Regions from separate parts of the Streptomyces sp. NPDC005925 genome, predicted to be linked through region 2. Evidence: riboswitches for the same ligand, from Rfam matches in the RefSeq annotation. Region 2 holds a riboswitch; each other region holds the start of a gene.
What was found. A riboswitch is a leader RNA that binds a small molecule or an ion and turns the genes downstream of it on or off. The one in region 2 is predicted to bind cobalamin.
Positions count from the first base shown of each region.

Region 1: it holds a riboswitch for cobalamin, as region 2 does, so the genes downstream of both, ABZ354_RS12805 (cobalamin biosynthesis protein) here and ABZ354_RS22900 (HoxN/HupN/NixA family nickel/cobalt transporter) in region 2, are expected to answer to the same signal.
Region 3: it holds a riboswitch for cobalamin, as region 2 does, so the genes downstream of both, ABZ354_RS04000 (prenyltransferase/squalene oxidase repeat-containing protein) here and ABZ354_RS22900 (HoxN/HupN/NixA family nickel/cobalt transporter) in region 2, are expected to answer to the same signal.

Region 1 covers NZ_JBEXVL010000008.1:48,777-54,678, reverse strand. Annotated here, with positions in the region: gene cobN (cobaltochelatase subunit CobN) at 1-407, opposite strand, end outside; gene ABZ354_RS12810 (cobyric acid synthase) at 404-1,915, opposite strand; gene ABZ354_RS12805 (cobalamin biosynthesis protein) at 1,947-2,918, opposite strand; cobalamin riboswitch at 3,018-3,159, opposite strand; gene ABZ354_RS12800 (hypothetical protein) at 3,346-3,567, opposite strand; gene ABZ354_RS12795 (inorganic phosphate transporter) at 3,638-4,933, opposite strand; gene ABZ354_RS12790 (class II aldolase/adducin family protein) at 5,164-5,902, shown strand, end outside.
Region 2 covers NZ_JBEXVL010000024.1:40,388-46,289, reverse strand. Annotated here, with positions in the region: gene ABZ354_RS22935 (DEAD/DEAH box helicase) at 1-285, shown strand, start outside; gene ABZ354_RS22930 (SCO5918 family protein) at 407-706, shown strand; gene ABZ354_RS22925 (hypothetical protein) at 835-1,215, shown strand; gene ABZ354_RS22920 (cold-shock protein) at 1,376-1,579, opposite strand; gene ABZ354_RS22915 (DUF4142 domain-containing protein) at 2,008-2,754, shown strand; gene ABZ354_RS22910 (DUF6479 family protein) at 2,847-3,212, shown strand; gene ABZ354_RS22905 (helix-turn-helix domain-containing protein) at 3,427-3,792, opposite strand; cobalamin riboswitch at 3,887-4,104, shown strand; gene ABZ354_RS22900 (HoxN/HupN/NixA family nickel/cobalt transporter) at 4,132-5,259, shown strand; partial or broken gene ABZ354_RS22895 (nucleoside hydrolase) at 5,267-5,528, opposite strand; gene ABZ354_RS22890 (hypothetical protein) at 5,836-5,902, shown strand, end outside.
Region 3 covers NZ_JBEXVL010000002.1:281,296-287,197, forward strand. Annotated here, with positions in the region: gene ABZ354_RS03985 (ATP-binding cassette domain-containing protein) at 1-621, opposite strand, end outside; gene ABZ354_RS03990 (energy-coupling factor transporter transmembrane component T) at 618-1,781, opposite strand; gene ABZ354_RS03995 (SCO2322 family protein) at 1,774-2,442, opposite strand; gene ABZ354_RS04000 (prenyltransferase/squalene oxidase repeat-containing protein) at 2,439-3,650, opposite strand; cobalamin riboswitch at 3,765-3,891, opposite strand; gene ABZ354_RS04005 (TetR family transcriptional regulator) at 3,970-4,674, opposite strand; gene ABZ354_RS04010 (glycosyltransferase family 4 protein) at 4,940-5,902, shown strand, end outside.

The DNA of each region.
Region 1 (5,902 bases), on a different contig from region 2:
ATCTGCCGCGGCCCCGCGAAGCCCTCGCCGGTCAGCAGCACGGTGTCCGACAGGAACCGGGCGAGCTCGGTGAGGTTCTCCGGCCCGCCCTCCACCAGGTACCTCAGCGCCTCCGCGACCACACCGGCGGGCACCGACGACTCGGCCATCAGCTCCGCGTCCGGCACGGCCTCGCCGCCCAGCAGCACGGTCGGCACCCCGGACGCCCGCAGCGCCGCCAGCCCGTCCTCCCAGGCCCGCCTGCCCCCGAGGAGGCGTACGACGGCGACGTCCGTGCCGTCGAGCAGCGCGGGCAGCTCCCCGGCGACGTCCACGCGGGTGGGGTTGCCGATCCGGTAGGACGCGCCGGAGGCACGGGCCGCCAGCAGGTCCGTGTCGGCGGTCGACAACAACAACACTGTGCTCATGCGGGCGCTCCCGGTGGAATGAAGGGCAGTCCTCGTGGCGCGCCGGACTCGATGAGCCGCCACAGCGCGTCCGTGTCCGCGTGCTGTTCGATCAGGTCGCCGAGCCGGTCGAGCTGCTCCTCGCGCAGCGCGGCGAACGATGTGCCGGGGGCCGGCACGAAGCGGCGGCTCGCGGCTGCGGCGACCTCGCGCAGGAAGGCCCGCCGGAAGCCGTCCGACTCCAGCGAGCCGTGCCAGTGCGTGCCCCAGGTGTGCCCGACGCGGCATCCGTCGAGGAAGGGCTCGCCGCCCCGGACGTCGGCGACGCCGTGGTGGATCTCGTACCCCTCGACGCGCTCGCCGAGGGCCTCGCCGACCGGCCGCGTCAGGGTCTTCTCGCGGGCGAACCGCACCCGCACGGGAAGCACGCCGAGCCCGTCGACATGCCCGCGGCGGCTCTCGACGTCGTCCTCGATGTGCTCGCCGAGCACCTGGAAGCCGCCGCAGACCCCGAGCAGGGGCCGCCCCTCCCGGGCCCGCCGGACCAGCGCCCGGGCCAGCCCCCGCTGCCGCAGCCAGTCCAGCGCCCGCACGGTCCCGCGCGTTCCGGGTACGACGACGAGGTCCGCGTCCGCCAGTTCCTCCGGCCGGTCCACGAACCGCACCACGACACCCGGCTCGGCCGCCAGCGCGTCCACGTCGGTGAAGTTCGACATCAGCGGCACCGCGCACACCGCCACCCGCAGCACGTCCTCACCGACGGGCGGCGCCACGGCCGACTCCCGCACCGTCCCGCGCAGCGACACCCGCAGCCCGTCCTCCTCGTCGATCCCGAGCCCGTGCCGGAACGGCAGCACCCCGTACGACGGCCGCCCGGTCAGGCCCCGCAGCATGCCGAGGCCCGGCTCCAGCAGGGACACGTCCCCGCGGAACTTGTTGACGAGGAACCCGGCGACCAGTTCCTGGTCCTGCGGGGAGAGCAGCGCCACCGTGCCGAAGAACGACGCGAAGACCCCGCCCCGGTCGATGTCGCCGACGACGAGCACGGGCAGCCCGGCCCCCCGCGCGATCCCCATGTTCACGATGTCGGTCCGGCGCAGGTTGATCTCGGCGGGCGACCCGGCGCCCTCGCAGATCACCGCGTCGTACGAGGCCCGCAGCTCGGCGAGACAGTCCAGCACCGTGCCGAGCAGCTCCCGCTGCCGCCCGCCGTGATAGCCCCGCGCGCTCATCTCGCCCACCGGCCTGCCCAGCAGCACGACCTGGCTGGACTGTTCGCCGCCCGGCTTGAGCAGCACCGGGTTCATCAGTGCCGTCGGCTCCACGCGGCACGCCTGCGCCTGCATGGCCTGCGCCCGCCCGATCTCGGCGCCCTCCCGCGTCACGAACGAGTTCAGCGACATGTTCTGCGCCTTGAACGGCGCCACCTTCACGCCCCGGCGCGCCAGCCAACGGCAGATCCCGGCCGTGACGACGCTCTTGCCCGCGTCGGAGGTGGTGCCGGCGACGAGCAGCCCCCCACCGTTCATGACGTACGCCCCTTCACACGAATCCGGCCGTTCACGCCGTGCGCCTCTCCCCGGGCGGCTGACGCCGTACGCGCTCCACGAGGAGCCGTCCGGCCGCGCAGACGCCGAACGCGAGCAGTCCCACGCGCCGCGACAGGCGTACCGCGCGGTCGATGTCCCGGACGTCGACCGCGCGTCCCGCCGCCGCGTTGAGCACGGGCCGGTGCTCGACCCGCCCCCCGTACGACAGCGTGCCGCCCAGCCGCACCCCGAGGGCGCCCGCGAACGAGGCCTCCACGGGCCCGGCGTTGGGGCTCGGGTGCTGTCGCGCGTCGGCACGCCAGGCCCGCAGCGCGCCCCGGGGGCGGCCGCCGGACACGGCGGCGAGGGCGGCGGTCAGCCGGGCCCCGGGCCAGCCGGCGACGTCGTCCAGCCGCGCCGAGGCCCAGCCGAAGCGCCGGTACCTCGGGGACTGGTGACCGACCATCGCGTCCAGCGTGTTGACGGCCCGGAAGCCCACCAGCCCCGGCACCCCGGCCACGGCACCCCACACGAGGGCGCCCACCACGGCGTCCGAGGTGTTCTCCGCGACGGACTCGACCACGGCGCGGGCGATGCCGTCGGCGTCCAGCGCCCGCGGGTCGCGCCCGCACAGGTGCGGCAGCCGGGCCCGCGCCGCCTCGACGTCCCCGGCCCGGAGCGCCCGCCCGACGGCCCCCGCCTCCCGGGCCAGCGACGTTCCGCCGACGACGGCCCAGGTGGCGGCGGCGGTCAGCGCGACGGAGGCGGCGGGGGAGCGGCGTACGGCACGGGCGGCGAGGGCGGCGGCCGAGACGGCCCCACCGGCGCACACGGCGGTGTGCAGCGCGCCCCACCCTCGGCGGTCCCGCCAGCACAGCCCTTCCACGACGGCCGCGGCCCGCCCGAACACGGCAACGGGATGCCCGCGGCGCGGATCGCCGAGGAGCAGGTCGCCGAGGAGGCCGGTGGCGGCGCCGTACGCGAAGACGCGGTCGGCACCCATCGGTTCAGCCGACCGCGGTCGCAGACGGGTCGGCCGGGAAGTACCTCAACAGGCAGCCGCGCATGGCGATATGTCCTCACTCAGGGTGTCCGCGCCCTGGTTCGACGAGACCGGCGGTGAGAGTTCCTGGCTTCCGGGGTGTGCACCCCGGTGACAGTGGCGGGACCGCGCCGGATTCGCACCGGCTTCCTCTCTTGCCGCCGTACTTGGCCCGGGCAGTCCACCACGCCCGCGAACATCGGTCAACCTGCCGTTGACCTGCGAGGGCGGAGTGTGCGAAGGCCCACACGACGGTGTCCGCCGCGGGAAGGGCGCCGCGCTCCACGGGATCCCGGCCATGACGAAACGGGGTGCGGGGGCGGTGGTCCGTCCCGCACCCCGCGGTGCCGTGTGCCCGCCTGCTCCGGCGCCCGGGCGCCGTGGCGTGTCAGGCGACGATCAGATAGATGCCGTAGCCCACGGCCGCCGCGCACGCCGCGAAGCACGCGTACGCGCCGGTGACCGCGAGGGTCGCGGAGCCGCCCTGCTCGACGGCCCGCTCACGGCGGGACAGCCCGGCGATGCCGACGGTGAACAGGCCCACCAGGGCCACGGTGACCACGAAACTGACTCCGAAGACGGAGCCGAGGGCCGCCCAGTCGATCTTCATGCTGCTTCTCTTCCTTCGCGCCCGGCGCCCCCGGCGGACCGGGGGTGCGGGGGAGCGGGGGCTCGGGGTCTCAGACGGTCGTGGGGGCCGACGGGGCCACGGGGGCAGGCGGGGCGGAGGCGACCAGAGGAACCAGGGGTGCCGAAGCCGCCCCGGGCCCGTCGGTGGCCTGGGCCGGGATGGTCGCGGAGAACTCCTCGGTCATCGTGCCCGCGGGGGGCGGGGTGACGGCGGCGATCGCGGTGGTCACCACGCCGGCCGGCTCCTCGACGTCGTTGACGTTCGTGGCGTCGACGACCTCGCGCCGGGAGAGCTTCCAGATCCAGGCGCTGGAGGCGATCAGGAAGACGGCGACGAGCGCCGTGCCCCAGTCGCCCAGGTCGCAGACGTACTCGGCGAGGGCGGCGACCAGGGCCGCGGCCGGCAGCGTCAGACCCCAGGCGATGAACATCCGGGTGGCCGTCGACCAGCGCACCACGCCGCCCTTGCGGCCGAGGCCCGCGCCCATCACCGAACCGGACACGGAGTGCGTGGTGGACAGGGAGAAGCCGAGGTGGGAGGAGGCCAGGATGACCGTGGCCGCGCTGGTCTGGGCGGCGAAGCCCTGCTGCGGCCGAAGCTCGGTCAGGCCCTTGCCCATGGTGCGGATGATGCGCCAGCCGCCGAGGTAGGTGCCCATCGCGATGGCGAGACCCGCGGAGAGGATGACCCACAGGGGCGGGTCGGAGTCGGGCGCGACGGCGCCGCCGGCGACCAGGGCCAGGGTGATGATGCCCATCGTCTTCTGCGCGTCGTTCGTGCCGTGCGCGAGGGAGACCAGGGCGGCCGAGGCGATCTGGCCGGAGCGGTAGCCCTTCCTGGCGGCCTCACCGTCGGACTTCTTGCCGAGGACGTACGTCAGCCGGGCCGCGAACAGCGCGGCGACGCCCGCGACGATCGGCGCGGCGATCGCCGGGAGGAGGACTTTGGTGACGAGTACGTCGCCGTGCACCGCGCCCAGGCCGGCGGAGGCGATGGTGGCGCCGATCAGACCGCCCATGAGGGCGTGCGAGGAACTGGACGGGAGGCCGACCAGCCAGGTCACCAGGTTCCAGAGGATCGCGCCGACCAGGGCGGCGAAGATGACCTCGGGACGGATGCCGGCCTCGTCGACGAGACCCTTGGAGATCGTGTTGGCGACCTCCACGGAGAGAAAGGCGCCCACCAGGTTCAGCGCGGCGGACATGGCCACCGCGACCTTGGGCTTGAGCGCGCCGGTCGAGATGGTGGTGGCCATCGCGTTGGCGGTGTCGTGGAAACCGTTCGTGAAATCAAACGCGAGTGCGGTGACGACCACAATCGCGAGGATCAGCGAGAAGCTTTCCATTTACCCAGACAATCGTTCGAGGTCATTGTCGAGTTGAACGTAGGCAACCCGGGTGAACGGAAGATGAACTGAGGAGGGCTTGACGGTGACCGGAGCAGGGGGGTGTCGCGTCCTTGCGGGACGCCCGCCCGGCACCCCGGCACCCGCTCGCCCCGCGGCGCCCGCCGGCCCGGCCCCGCGACCGCCGGCGGAGGTCCGCCTCACCCGCACCGGCCTGGCAGGATCGCCCCATGACTGAGCACCGCGAGGAAGCGACCGTGACCAGGGACGGGAACGTGGACGACACGGGGGCGCACGCCCGGAGTGAAGCGGCGGCGCGCACCGGAAGCGCGGCGGAGGAGCGGGCCTGGGGCGAACTGGTCGCCGCGGCCCGCCGGACCGTCCGTGACGGCCTCGTCGTCGGCACCTCGGGCAACGTCTCGGTACGCGTCGGCGACACCGTCCTCGTCACCCCGTCGGGCGTCCCCTACGACCGGCTGGCACCCGACGACATCACCTGCGTCGACCTCGACGGCCGGCAGGTCCTCGGCACCCTGGTGCCCACCAGCGAACTGCCCATGCACCTCGCCGTGTACCGCACCACCGACGCCCGCGCCGTCGTCCACACCCACGCCGTGCACGCGACGGCCGTCTCCACACTCGTGCCCGAGCTGCCCCTCATCCACTACATGGCCGCGCCCCTCGGCGGCCCCGTCCGCGTCGCCCCGTACGCGACGTACGGCAGCGCGGAGCTGGCCGAACACATGCTCCGGGCCCTCGCCGGCCGCACCGGCTGCCTGCTGCGCAACCACGGCACCATCACCTACGGCGCCACCCTCGACCAGGCCTACGACCGCACGGCCCAGCTGGAGTGGATGTGCCGCCTGTGGCTCACGGCGTCCTCCGTCCCGGGCACCGCCCCGACCCTCCTGACCCCGGAGCAGCTGACCGAGGTGCAGGAGAAGATGCGGGGTTACGGGCAGCGCCCCT
Region 2 (5,902 bases):
ACGGCCCGCGCGGGCGAGTCCGGCACGGTCGTCACCCTGGTCCTGCCGCACCAGCGGCGCTCGATGGACCGCCTCATGCACGACGCCGGGATCACCCCGCGGTCCACGAAGGTCCGCTCCGGCGAGGCCGAACTGAGCCGGATCACCGGAGCGCAGGCCCCGTCGGGCGTGCCCGTCGTCATCACCCCGCCGCCCGCCCAGCGTTCGGAGCGCGCGGGCGGTTCCGCCGGGCGGAGCCGGCGCGGACGCCGCGGTCCCCGCGCGGCCTCCACCGGCCGACGCTGAACCCGCGCACCGAGACCCGTATCACCGCACGACCCGCTTCACCCGCTGCACCGAGCACCCCAGCTCCACCGCACCGCTCCCGGAATCACTTCCGGCTTTCCCTCAAGCCCGTGGAGGCACCATGCGCTGTGTCATCGCCCGCTACCCCTTCGACCTGACCAAGAGCGAGGTCGAGGAGAAGATGAAGGGCATCAAGGCCGAGGAGGTCACGGGAATCTCCGTGACGATCGGCCGCCGCACCTACCCCGTCAAGCAGGTGGGGGAAGTGATCACGAGGCAGGACCGGCGTGACTTCACCGCGTCGGAGGTGGCCCGCGCGCTCATCCGCCTGGGCTTCACCTGCCACCCCGCGCCCAACACGGCCGCCCCGCTGGACGGGCTGACCCCGATGCAGGCCGCGTCCGCGCAACTGGGGGAGTGACCCGGGCCCACCCACCCGGTCGACCGGTATGGGGCCGGCCGCTGCGCCCTCGCGCGCAGCGGCCGGCCCTTCCTGTTTTCCCCACGGATCGCCTGCGGGGCCGTGTCTTAGCGGTAGGCTCCTGACCCATGTCCAACCCTGATGACCTGCTCGCCGGCCTCGCCGCGAAGGTGGAGTCGGAGGGCACCAGCCAGATGTCCCTCACCGTGGTGGTCCCCGGGGCCGTCATCACGGGACGGCTGGCTCCCGAGGCCATGTGGCGGGAGCGCGTGGCAGAGGTCCTGCGGGACTCCGCCCGGCTCCGCCCGTTCTCCGACGTGTTCGCCCCGGCCGACACCCGCCCGGCGGACAGCCCCGACGCCTCCGCCCGCCCCACCCACCTGCACTTCCACGTCGCGAGGATCCTCCAGGGCAGCTTCGGCATCCCCGACACGGGCGGCATGTACCGCGTCGCGCTCGAGGACGTGCACGCCTGGACCGTCGGGGACATCGGCTACTCGGACCAGTAGACGGGGTCCCGCCCGACTGCGGACGGACGGGGCGTACGGCGGAGCAAACCGACGCGGGTCACACCGTACGGAGCACGAGACCGCGGTCGCCGGGGCGCCCCGGGACGCACGAAGGCCGGGGCGCGTCCACGCGATCCCCGGCCTTCTCGTGCCGTGTGTGTCAGGCGGGGCGGATGTTCTCCGCCTGCGGGCCCTTCTGGCCCTGCGTGATGTCGAAGGTCACCTTCTGGCCTTCCTGAAGCTCACGGAAGCCCTGGGCTGCGATGTTCGAGTAGTGGGCGAAGACGTCCTGCCCACCGCCGTCCTGCTCGATGAAGCCGAAGCCCTTTTCCGAGTTGAACCACTTCACGGTGCCGGTTGCCATACCAAATTCTCCTTCGGGGCACTGCCGGAGATTCCACACCGTGTGAAACCTCCCTTGTCGCCGAAATGATTGCCCCGCCCGGAGGAAAACACCGGGTAATTCACACCTGGGAACCAAGACCGCAACTCCTAGCGACGTTAGCACGGCGGGGGCGGCCTCGCTGGTTACGCGACCGTGCCCGCACGTCAGGCTCGTCAGCCGCCGACGCGCCTCACCGCCGCCCCGCACCGAAAGCCCGCACCCACTGCGCCCGTCTCTCCTGCCCTTCACTCCTGTCATCACACGAGAGGGAAAGAGGGGAGAGAGGAATTCCCCCTCTCCCCCTTCCCCTCTCCCCGCCGCCCCAGGTTTCCCGGTCGGCGGATTGATCGCTTCCGCCGTGCCGTACGTACCTCCTGGGGACCGGCCCGTACACACCAGGAGGCATCATGCGCATGTCGCGCAGGGCGGCAGGCACCGTCTTCATCGGCGGTGGCCTGGTCCTGACCCTCGCCGCGCTCGCCTACCCCGCGATGCTCGGGGTGCAGAACACGGCGACGACCCCGTCCCGCGTGATCGCCAACACCCGCTACGGCCCGCTCACCGAGGCCGACCGGGATTTCGTGGTGAAGGTCCGGGCGGCGGGGCTGTGGGAGCACCCGCTCGGCCTGCTGGCGATGCGGCGGGGCACGACGCCCGAGATGAAGGAGGCCGGCGAGCACCTGGTGGCCGGGCACTCGCGGCTCGACGCGACGTGCCGCAAGATCGCTCCCGAACTGGGGGTCACCCTGCCGAACCAGGCGAGCCCGCAGCAGCAGCAGTTCGTGGCGACGGCGGACGGCAGCACGGGCAAGCAGTTCGACATCACGGCGGTCGGCATCATGCGCGTGACCCACGGCCAGATCTTCCCGGTGATCGCCAAGATCCGGGCCGGCACCCAGAACACGCTGGTACGGCAGCTCGCCGACCAGGCCAACGACACGGTCCTGGACCACATCACCGTGCTGGAGAAGACCGGCATGGTCAACTTCGACCAGGTCAACTTCCAGCAGACCAACCCGCCCAAACTCCCCGACGAACAGCTCACGCCGCCGCCACCGCAGCCCGGGGCGCCCGTCGTCGCCCTCACCGAGCCGCCCGGCCTGAACGTGGACACCACGTCACCCACTCCGACCGCACGCCCGACAATCCGCTGATCCCCGCTTCCGCCTCACCCTTACCCTCACCCCCACCCCAAAACCTGGACATTCCATTCGTTATTTCTCATTTCAGCGGGGATAATTCCCTTATGAGTGCAGCAGCGTTCGACGTACTGGCCGCCTCGCATCAGGTACTCAACGTGACGGCGGCGTTCATCGGCGGGCTGGTCCTGGCCGGCGCGCTCGTGTGGGCCGTACGCGTCGGCATCAGAGTCATGGAGGGGGAGCCGCACCGGCCCACCGCCGAGGAGCAGCCCCATCTGCCCGACTCGGGCGCGGTTCACGAGATCAGAGAGGTGCGCGAGCCCGACGAGGTGCCGACGGCCGGTGACGGCAGGCGCCTCATGCCCTACGAACTCCGCCAGGCGCAGAGCAGACGGGGCGTCGACCAGAACCGTCGCCGCTGGCGGCCCGGCTCCAGCGGATCCTTCGGCAGCGGCGGCTTCCGGCTCTGACCCCGGCCGCCCGCCACGGGCCCCCGCGGTCGCGGTGACGCCGAGCGCCGGGCGCCGGCGCCGGGCGCCGGGCAACACTGCCCGGCGTCCACCGGACTCCGCCCCCTGCACCCTCCCCCGCCCGGCGTCCACCGACGCCGGGCGAGCGAAGGGCACCCGGCTCTCGTCTTCTACGACGCTCACGCCCGGCCACGCCCCTGCGACCGCCTCGCCTCTACCCCCCGGCCTCCGCCGCGGCGCAGTGCGCCAGCAGCCCCCGCACCTCCGCGTCCACCACCCGGTACCGCACCACGCGGCCGTCCTTCTCGCGCTCCACGACCCCGGCCGCACGCAGCAGGCGTAGCGCCTGGGAGGCCGCCGGGTCGTTCATGCCGGTGGCGAGGGCCAGGTCGGACACGGCCAGCGGCTCGGTGCGATGCAGAGCGAGCAGCAGTGCGAGCCGCTTGGCGTCGGCCAGCAGGGAGAAGCGGTCGGCCCAGGCACGGACGTGGCCGGGCTCGCCGATCGCGGCGACGGCGTCGCACACCCGATGGCCGTCGATGGCGCGCCGGCCGGCGCGGTCGGCCGGGACGAGATGCATGGCGCACATCCTCGCAGGTGCCCTTCCGCGCCCGCCCCTGTGATCTTGGATACCTGCGCAGCTGTGCAACTATGCAGCGGCGTCCCGCAGGCCCTAGCGTGGGCGCCGCCGTGGTGTTCGGGAAGCCGGTGACGGCCCGTCGGGAAACCGAGGGGTCCAGACCGGAGCGGCCCTCGCCACTGTGATCGGGGAGTTTGCGTCCCACGCCCTCCAAGAGGGGGCAGCCACTGGCCGCCGTGCGGCGGCCGGGAAGGCGGGGCGGAAACGCACGACCCGTAAGCCAGGAGACCGGCCACGGCATCTCACGAACTGATCCACGAGGTGCTGGAGCGTGACCGGATGACTGTGCCCGACTCTGCCCGTTTCACCGACCAATCCGCCCCGCCGACCACTGCGGAATCGTTCCGCTGGCGGCGGGAGGACACGCTCAGGACCGCGAGCCTGATGGCGGTGATCGCCGCACTGCACGTGGTCGCCTTCGGTGTCCTGTTCCTGCTGGTCGTCCCCGCGCACTACGAAGTCGGCTCCAAGGCCTTCGGCATCGGCCTCGGCATCACCGCGTACACCCTCGGCGTGCGGCACGCCTTCGACGCGGACCACATCGCCGCGATCGACAACACCACCCGCAAGCTCATGGCCGACGGCAAGCGACCGGTCTCGGTGGGCTTCTGGTTCGCGCTGGGCCACTCCAGCGTCGTCGTGCTGCTGGCCTGCCTGGTCGCGGGTGGCACGAACCTCGCCGGCCGTGTCATGGACGAGGAATCGGACACCCACCAGGTGCTGGGCGTGCTCGGTACGACCGTCTCCGGCACGTTCCTCTACCTCATCGCCGCGCTCAACCTGGTCGCGCTGCTCGGCATCCTGAGGGTGTTCCGGGCGATGCGGGCGGGCCAGTACGACGAGAAGCGGCTGGAGGAGCACCTGGACTCGCGGGGGTTCATGAACCGCGTCCTCGGCCGTCTCACCGGGTCGATCTCCCGGCCGGGCCAGATGTATCCGCTGGGTTTCCTGTTCGGGCTCGGCTTCGACACCGCCACCGAGGTCACGCTGATGGTGATGGCGGGTTCGGGCGCGGCGGCGGGCCTGCCCTGGTACGCGGTCCTGTGTCTGCCGCTGCTGTTCGCGGCCGGCATGAGCCTGTTCGACACGCTGGACGGCACGTTCATGAACTTCGCCTACCAGTGGGCCTTCTCGAACCCCGTGCGCAAGGTGTTCTACAACCTCACGATCACCGGCCTGTCCATCGCCGTCGCGTTCGTCATCGGCACGATCGAACTCGTCGGCGTACTGCACGAGAAGCTCGATCTGAGCGACGCGGTGACGAGCTGGATCGCGGGCCTCGACCTCGACAGCGTCGGCTACGTGATCGTCGGACTGTTCGTGGTGGTGTGGGCGGCGGCGGTGTCGTACTGGAAGGTCGCGAAGGTGGAACAGCGGTGGGCGGTGCGCCCGGCGGAGGCCGACTGACGCGCCGCACGCCGAGGTCGCCCGTGCCGTCGTGGTCGTGCACGTGCCGCGCCGTGCGCACCGTGTCGATCAACGGCCGCTCGGCGCCCCGCGCGACGGGTTCCCGGGGGCGCCGGCCTGCTCCAGCGCTGTGAGGGTGGTACGTACGACGCCGTCGGCGTCGGTGTTCCCCGCCACGCAGGTGACGGCCCGCGGACGGGGCCGGAATGCCGGACGGCGAGGAGGAGAGCGGGGGCGTCGTCGATGCCGGTGTCGCAGTCGATGATCACCGGGACGGGCCGGTGCTCTGCGGGCCGGAGCGGTCCGCGTTCTGCGGGCGGCCGGGGGGCGGGTCGTCACGGCGGCCTGTCCTTGCGGCAGGGCCGGGCGCATGCCGTCGGCGGGCGGGGCGGCGGCTGGTGGCTTTCGTGGGCGTCGTAGGGGCGCCACCAGGGACCTACGCGGATCCGGGCCCGGGTTCTCACCGGCCGGTCCTCACCCGGACGGACCGCCGCGCTGGTGGCCGGGCGGGGCGGATGGTGGCGTGGAGGAACGTACGTACCCGATCCCGGCAGGGCTGGTCCAAGGAGGCCGACGATGTCCCGTTCCCCGGCTGTTCGTGTCCTGACCGGCCCCGTCCTGGCAACGGCCGTGCTGCTGGGCG
Region 3 (5,902 bases), on a different contig from region 2:
CTGCACGACTCGTTCCAGGCGGTGCTCGGCCAGCAGCACGGTCGTACCGAGGTCGTGCACCAGGCGCAGCAGGACGGCGAGGACCTCCTCGGCGGCGGCCGGGTCGAGCGCGGACGTCGGCTCGTCCAGGACCAGCACGGACGGGTGCGGCGTGAGGACGGAGCCGATCGCGACGCGCTGCCGCTGGCCGCCGGAGAGCGTGGCGATCGACCGGTCGCGCAGATCAGCCAGCCCCAGCAGGTCCAGCGTCTCCTCGACCCGGCGCCGCATCACGTCCGGGGCGAGCCCCAGGGACTCCATGCCGTACGCCAGTTCCTCCTCGACCGTGTCGGTCACGAAGTGGGCGAGCGGGTCCTGGCCGACCGTGCCGACGAGGTCGGCGAGTTCCCTCGGCAGGTGCGTGCGGGTGTCCCGGCCGGCGACGGTGACCCGGCCGCGCAGGGTGCCTCCGGTGAAGTGCGGGACGAGGCCGTTGACCGCGCCGAGCACGGTCGACTTGCCGACGCCGGACGGCCCGGCGAGCAGCACGAGTTCGCCTTCCGGCACCTCGAAGTCGATGCCGGTGACGGACGGTTCGGCCGTGCCGTCGTACGTCACGGAGACATCCTCGAAGCGGATCACGACTGCTCCCTGGGCGGTTGGGGGGAGGGGGCGGGGGCCGGTGCGACGACGGCGGGCAGCAGGCCCAGCAGCACGGCCGCGGCGGGCCGGAGCGGGAGGGTGGGGGCGGTGAGCGGGACGACCCCGGGGTGCAGGGCGGCCGGGTCGCGTACGGCGGCGAGCGCGAGCGCGGCGGCCACCGCGGCACCGGACGCGGCGACCAGCCAGGCGCGGGCGTCCCAGCGGTCCGGCCGGTACCGGGTGCGCAGCGAGCGGCGCCCGCCGAGCCACAGCCCGGCCAGCGCGGTCGCCACCCCGGCGAGCAGCACCGGCATCCCGTAGGTGCCGCCCTCGGCGGTCAGCGTCCCGTACGTGCCCGCGCACACGCCGAGCAGACCGCCCAGGGTGAGCGCGGCGGTCGTACGCCGTACGCCGGCCGGGACCCGGGCGGTACGGCCGTAGCCGCGGGAGTCCATCGCGGCGGCGAGCGCGACTGAACGTTCCAGCGCGCCCTCCAGGACCGGCAGGGCGACCTGGAGCAGGCCCTTCAGACCCCTGTCGGGGCGTCCGCGCAGCCGGCGGGCGGCCCGCAGGCGCTGCACGTCGGCGATGAGGTTCGGGGCGAAGGTGAGGGCGACGACCACGGCGACGCCCGTCTCGTACAGGGCGCCCGGCAGGGACTTCAGGAGGCGGGAGGGGTTGGCGAGGGCGTTCGCGGCGCCGACGCACACCAGGAGCGTGGCCAGCTTCAGCCCGTCGTACAGGGCGAACACGAGGGGTTCGAGGGCGACGTCGCCGCCGAGCCGGATGCCCTGCGCCCAGCCGGGAAGGGGGACTTCGGGGAGGCTGAGGAGGACGCGGGTGCCGGGGACGGGGGAGCCGAGGACGACCGTGAAGGCGAGGCGTACCACCAGGACGGCGAGGGCGAGCTTGACGAACGCGCCGTAGGAGCGGGACCAGGGCGTGTCGGGGCGGCGGGCCGCGACGACGTACGCCGACACGGCCGTGAGGAGCGCGAGCAGGAGCGGGTTGGTGGTGCGGGTGGCCGCGACACCGAGGGACGCCGCCCACAGCCACCAGGCACCGGGGTGCAGTGGGGCGTGGCGCGCACGGTGCCGGTGAGGGGGCGGGGGTCCGCTCGCCGGCCCCGCCGCCGCCCTTCCGCCGCGCGGGTCAGTCATGCCTGCGGCGTCGCGCCTGCAGGACGGCCGCCGCCGCGAGCAGCGCCACGGCCGTACCGCCCGCCGCCAGCCCCAGCGACGGGCCGCCGTCCGAGCCCGGCTGCGCCTGCTCGCCGCTGTCCTCCGCCCCCTCGCCGCCCTTGTCCCGCTCGCCCGCCACCTGCTCGCCGCATCCCGTCGCCGGGTACCCGTCGATCGCGCACAGCAGGGCGTTCGTGTCGTAGCGCAGGGGTTTGGCCACGGCCGCCAGGGCGTCGGCCGTCGTCGCGTCGCGGGAGAGGCTCGCACAGGCCGTGCGGGGGCGCGGCGGCGTCTGCGAGGAGGGCGCGTCCGCGCCGGTGCCGAAGTCGATGACCAGCGCGACCCGTTTCCTGCCGTCCCGCTCCGGTGTCGACGCGCAGATCGTCGCGAAGCCGGCCTCGCCGCGCGGCCGGGCGGCGGCGCCTGAGTTCTCGCTCACGGCGAAGCGGAAGCCCTGGACATCGCCGTCGGCGGGCCGGGCGGTCGCCGGGCCCTGCGTGGCGTACGCCCACTGGTCACCGTCGCGGTCCCAGAAGGACCAGTAGCGGTAACCGGCGGCCTGCGCCTGGCCCGCGCCCGTGCCCGCGCACAGGACGAACGCGGCCAGGAACACGGCCGGCAGACGGCGGCCGCCGGTCACGGCTGCTGCTTCCGGTTGCGCCCGCTCAGCAGGAAGCCGAAGCCGATGCCGACGACCGCGCACACCCCCACGTACCACCACACACCGAACGGCGAGTCGTCCTTCTCGTCGGCCTTCTGCTCCTTGCCGGCCTTCCCGGACTGCGGGGCGGGACCCGTCGCGTTGAGCTGCTTCACCAGGTCCCGGCCGCCGAAGTCGCGCGGGTCCGTGCCCGTGGCGTGGGCGGCGAAGATCAGCTGGGCGTAGGCGGCGGGGCCGTTCTGCGCGGCCCAGTCGGCGGAGTTCTTCCGCAGCCAGTCCAGGGACGTGGCCGCCCGGCCGGTGTCGCCGTGCGCGGCGAGGGCGACGACGGCGTCGGCGGTGTTGCCGACGTCCGGCCCGCCCGCCCCGGCGACCGTCAAGTGGCCTTTCGCGGCGAGCGACTTGACGAGGTAGGACACGCCGCCCGCGGCGGCACGCTCCGGGGTGGCCCGGCCGGAGCCGGTGCAGGACGCCTTGGCGTCGGTCTTCTTGCCGGCCTCGACGACCAGGCCTTTGCCGAGCGCGCCGAGGACACCCGCGGCGGTGGCGTCGGCGTTGGCGGCGAGCCTGCCCTTCTTGTCGGGCTGGAAGGCGAACGCGCCCCCGTCCTTGCCCTCGCAGGGCAGGACGAGCCCGAGGAGCGCGTCGTACGGGGACTTGCCGCCCTGCACGACGTCCGCCGGCTTCTCGCCGGCCGCGGTCAGCGCGCCGACGACGACGGACGTGGAGTTCGTGTCGCTGGCGCCGCCGGGGACGTAACCCCAGCCGCCGTCCGTGTTCTGTATGGACTTCAGCCAGCCGACGGCCTTGCCGGCGGCCGGGTCGTGGCCGCCGAGCGCGGTGAGGGCCTGGACGGCCGCGGCCGTGCTGTTGGTGTCGACCATCGTCTTGGCGTCGCAGGCCTTGGCCGCGTCGGCGCGGAACGGGGCGAAGGCGCCGTTCGCGCACTGCTGCCGCACCAGCCAGTCGACGGCCTTCGGCGCGGGCCGCACACCCACCGTGTGCTGGGCGAGCAGTGCGAGGGACTGCCGCCAGACACCGTCGTACGTCGGGTCGGCGGTGCCGTACAGGCCGGACGGCAGGGCCGTGGACGGCGAAGGGGACGGGGACGAATCGGCTGCGGCCGGTGCGGCGGCACCGATCACGGCGGTGGCGGCCAGGACCGCGGCGCTGCGGCGGACGTTCATGATCGGCGGGGGCCTCTCCCTGCGGGGGAGCCGGGCAGCACGGGGCACCCCCGGGCGGCTCGGCTCCGTATACCTCGACGGTGCCGTGCTCCGGCGGAGTGCCGGGCGCGTGAGCCGTTCACGTACCGTGCGGGGAGATCCGGCTCACCACCTGGGTGGTTCACGGTTGCGGGTCAGCGCCGGAATTGCACCGGCTTTCCCCCGTACGGGTGTGATGACGACTCGCCACTCTACCCGCCCGTAGGCCGGGGCCCGGGGTGAGGTGGGCGACTCCTTGCCTCCGTCCCGGCCCCGGAGCCGGGGGCGGGGCCCGGCAGCCCTACCGGTCGTGCGTCGCAGCCGGGAGGCCGGAGGCCGCCGGACGGCCGTGGGTTTCCGTGGCGCCGTGGGTTTCCGGCGGGCCGGTGGTGGCCGCCAGGTCGATGAGGCGGCATGCCGTCTCGATGTCGGTCCGCACCTCCGCTATGGAGGCCCGGCCCGACAGCCAGGTGATGAGGGTCGAGTGCCAGGTGTGCTCGATGACGCGGATCGCGGAGAGCTGACCGGCCGTCGGGGCCGGGTGGCCCGTCGCCTCCAGGATGATCGCCGTGGTGCGGCGGGAGACCTGTTCCACCTCCGTGCTCACGCTGCGGTCCGCGAACGACAGGGCGCGGACCATCGCCTCGGCCAGCAGCGGCCGGCGCTGGAGCGAGTGGAAGGCCCGCATGAGGGTCTCGGCGACCCGCTCGGCCGCCGTCTCGCCGGCCGGCGGGTGCTTGCGGAGCGTGCCGTGCAGCCGGGCCAGCTGGTCCTGCATGGTGGCGACCAGCAGATGGACCTTGGACGGGAAGTAGCGGTACAGGGTGCCGAGGGCGACCTGCGAGGACTCCGCGACCTCCCGCATCTGCACCGCGTCGAACCCGCCGCGCGCGGCGAGTTGCGCGGTCGCGCGCAGGATGCGGCGGCGGCGTGCCTCCTGCCGTTCGGTGAGCGGGGCGGCGGCCGGTCGTGCCGCGCCCGCCTCCGCTGTGGATCCCGCAGCCATGGTGCCGTTCCGTCCGTTCCCGTGCGTTCCCGTGGCGTTGCACGCGTGACGTGCGGTGCCTGCGTTACGTGACAGTCGGTGAGGGCGAGTGGCCGCACAGCATGCCAGGGACGCGCGCCGTGGCGCGAATCACCCGATGCGCTGCCCGCAGCACCCTTACCTGCCGGTAGATTCGGACCCTCCTGGACGATCAAGTCTGAAACTTGTTCTAGATTAGCGTCCCGTCGTAATCTCGCCGGACCGTGCAGTCAGAAGGGGGCCCAGAGTGACCGCTGAGGCCAGGGAGGCGGCGCCCCCGGAGGGCCTCGCTGCCGACGGCAGGCGACCGCTCCGCATCGCGCTCCTCACGTACAAGGGAAACCCGTTCTGCGGCGGCCAGGGCGTCTACGTCCGGCACCTCTCCCGCGAACTCGCCCGGCTCGGACACCGCGTCGAGGTCATCGGCGCCCAGCCGTACCCCGTCCTCGACGTCCTCGACGACAACGGCGACGTGCTCGGCCGGAGCGGTGACCCGTTCGGCCCGGCCGGCGCACCCGGTGAGAACAGGGACGGCCCGGTGGTCCTCACCGAGCTGCCCAGCCTCGACCTCTACCGCCAGCCCGACCCCTTCCGCACCCCCGGGCGGGAGGAGTACCGCGACTGGATCGACGCGCTCGAAGTGGCCACCATGTGGACCGGCGGCTTCCCCGAGCCGCTCACCTTCTCGCTGCGCGCCCGCCGCCATCTGCGCGCCCGGCGCGGCGACTTCGACGTCGTCCACGACAACCAGACCCTCGGCTACGGCCTGCTCGGCGACCTCGGCGCACCCCTGGTCACCACCATCCACCACCCCATCACCGTCGACCGGCAGCTGGAGCTGGACGCCGCCGAGAACCGGCGGCGCCGGGCCTCCCTGCGCCGCTGGTACGCGTTCACCCGCATGCAGAAGCGCGTCGCGCGCCGCCTGCCGTCGGTGCTCACCGTGTCCGGCACCTCCCGCCAGGAGATAGTGGACCACCTCGGCGTGCGCGACGACCGCATCCACGTCGTCCACATCGGCGCCGACACCGACCTCTTCTCGCCCGACCCGGCCGTGCCCCAAGTGCCGGGCCGGATCGTGACGACGTCCAGCGCGGACGTGCCGCTCAAGGGCCTCGTCTTCCTGGTCGAGGCGCTGGCGAAGGTACGTGCCGAGCATCCCGACGCCCACCTCGTCGTGGTCGGCAAGCAGCCCGCGGAGGGGCCCGTC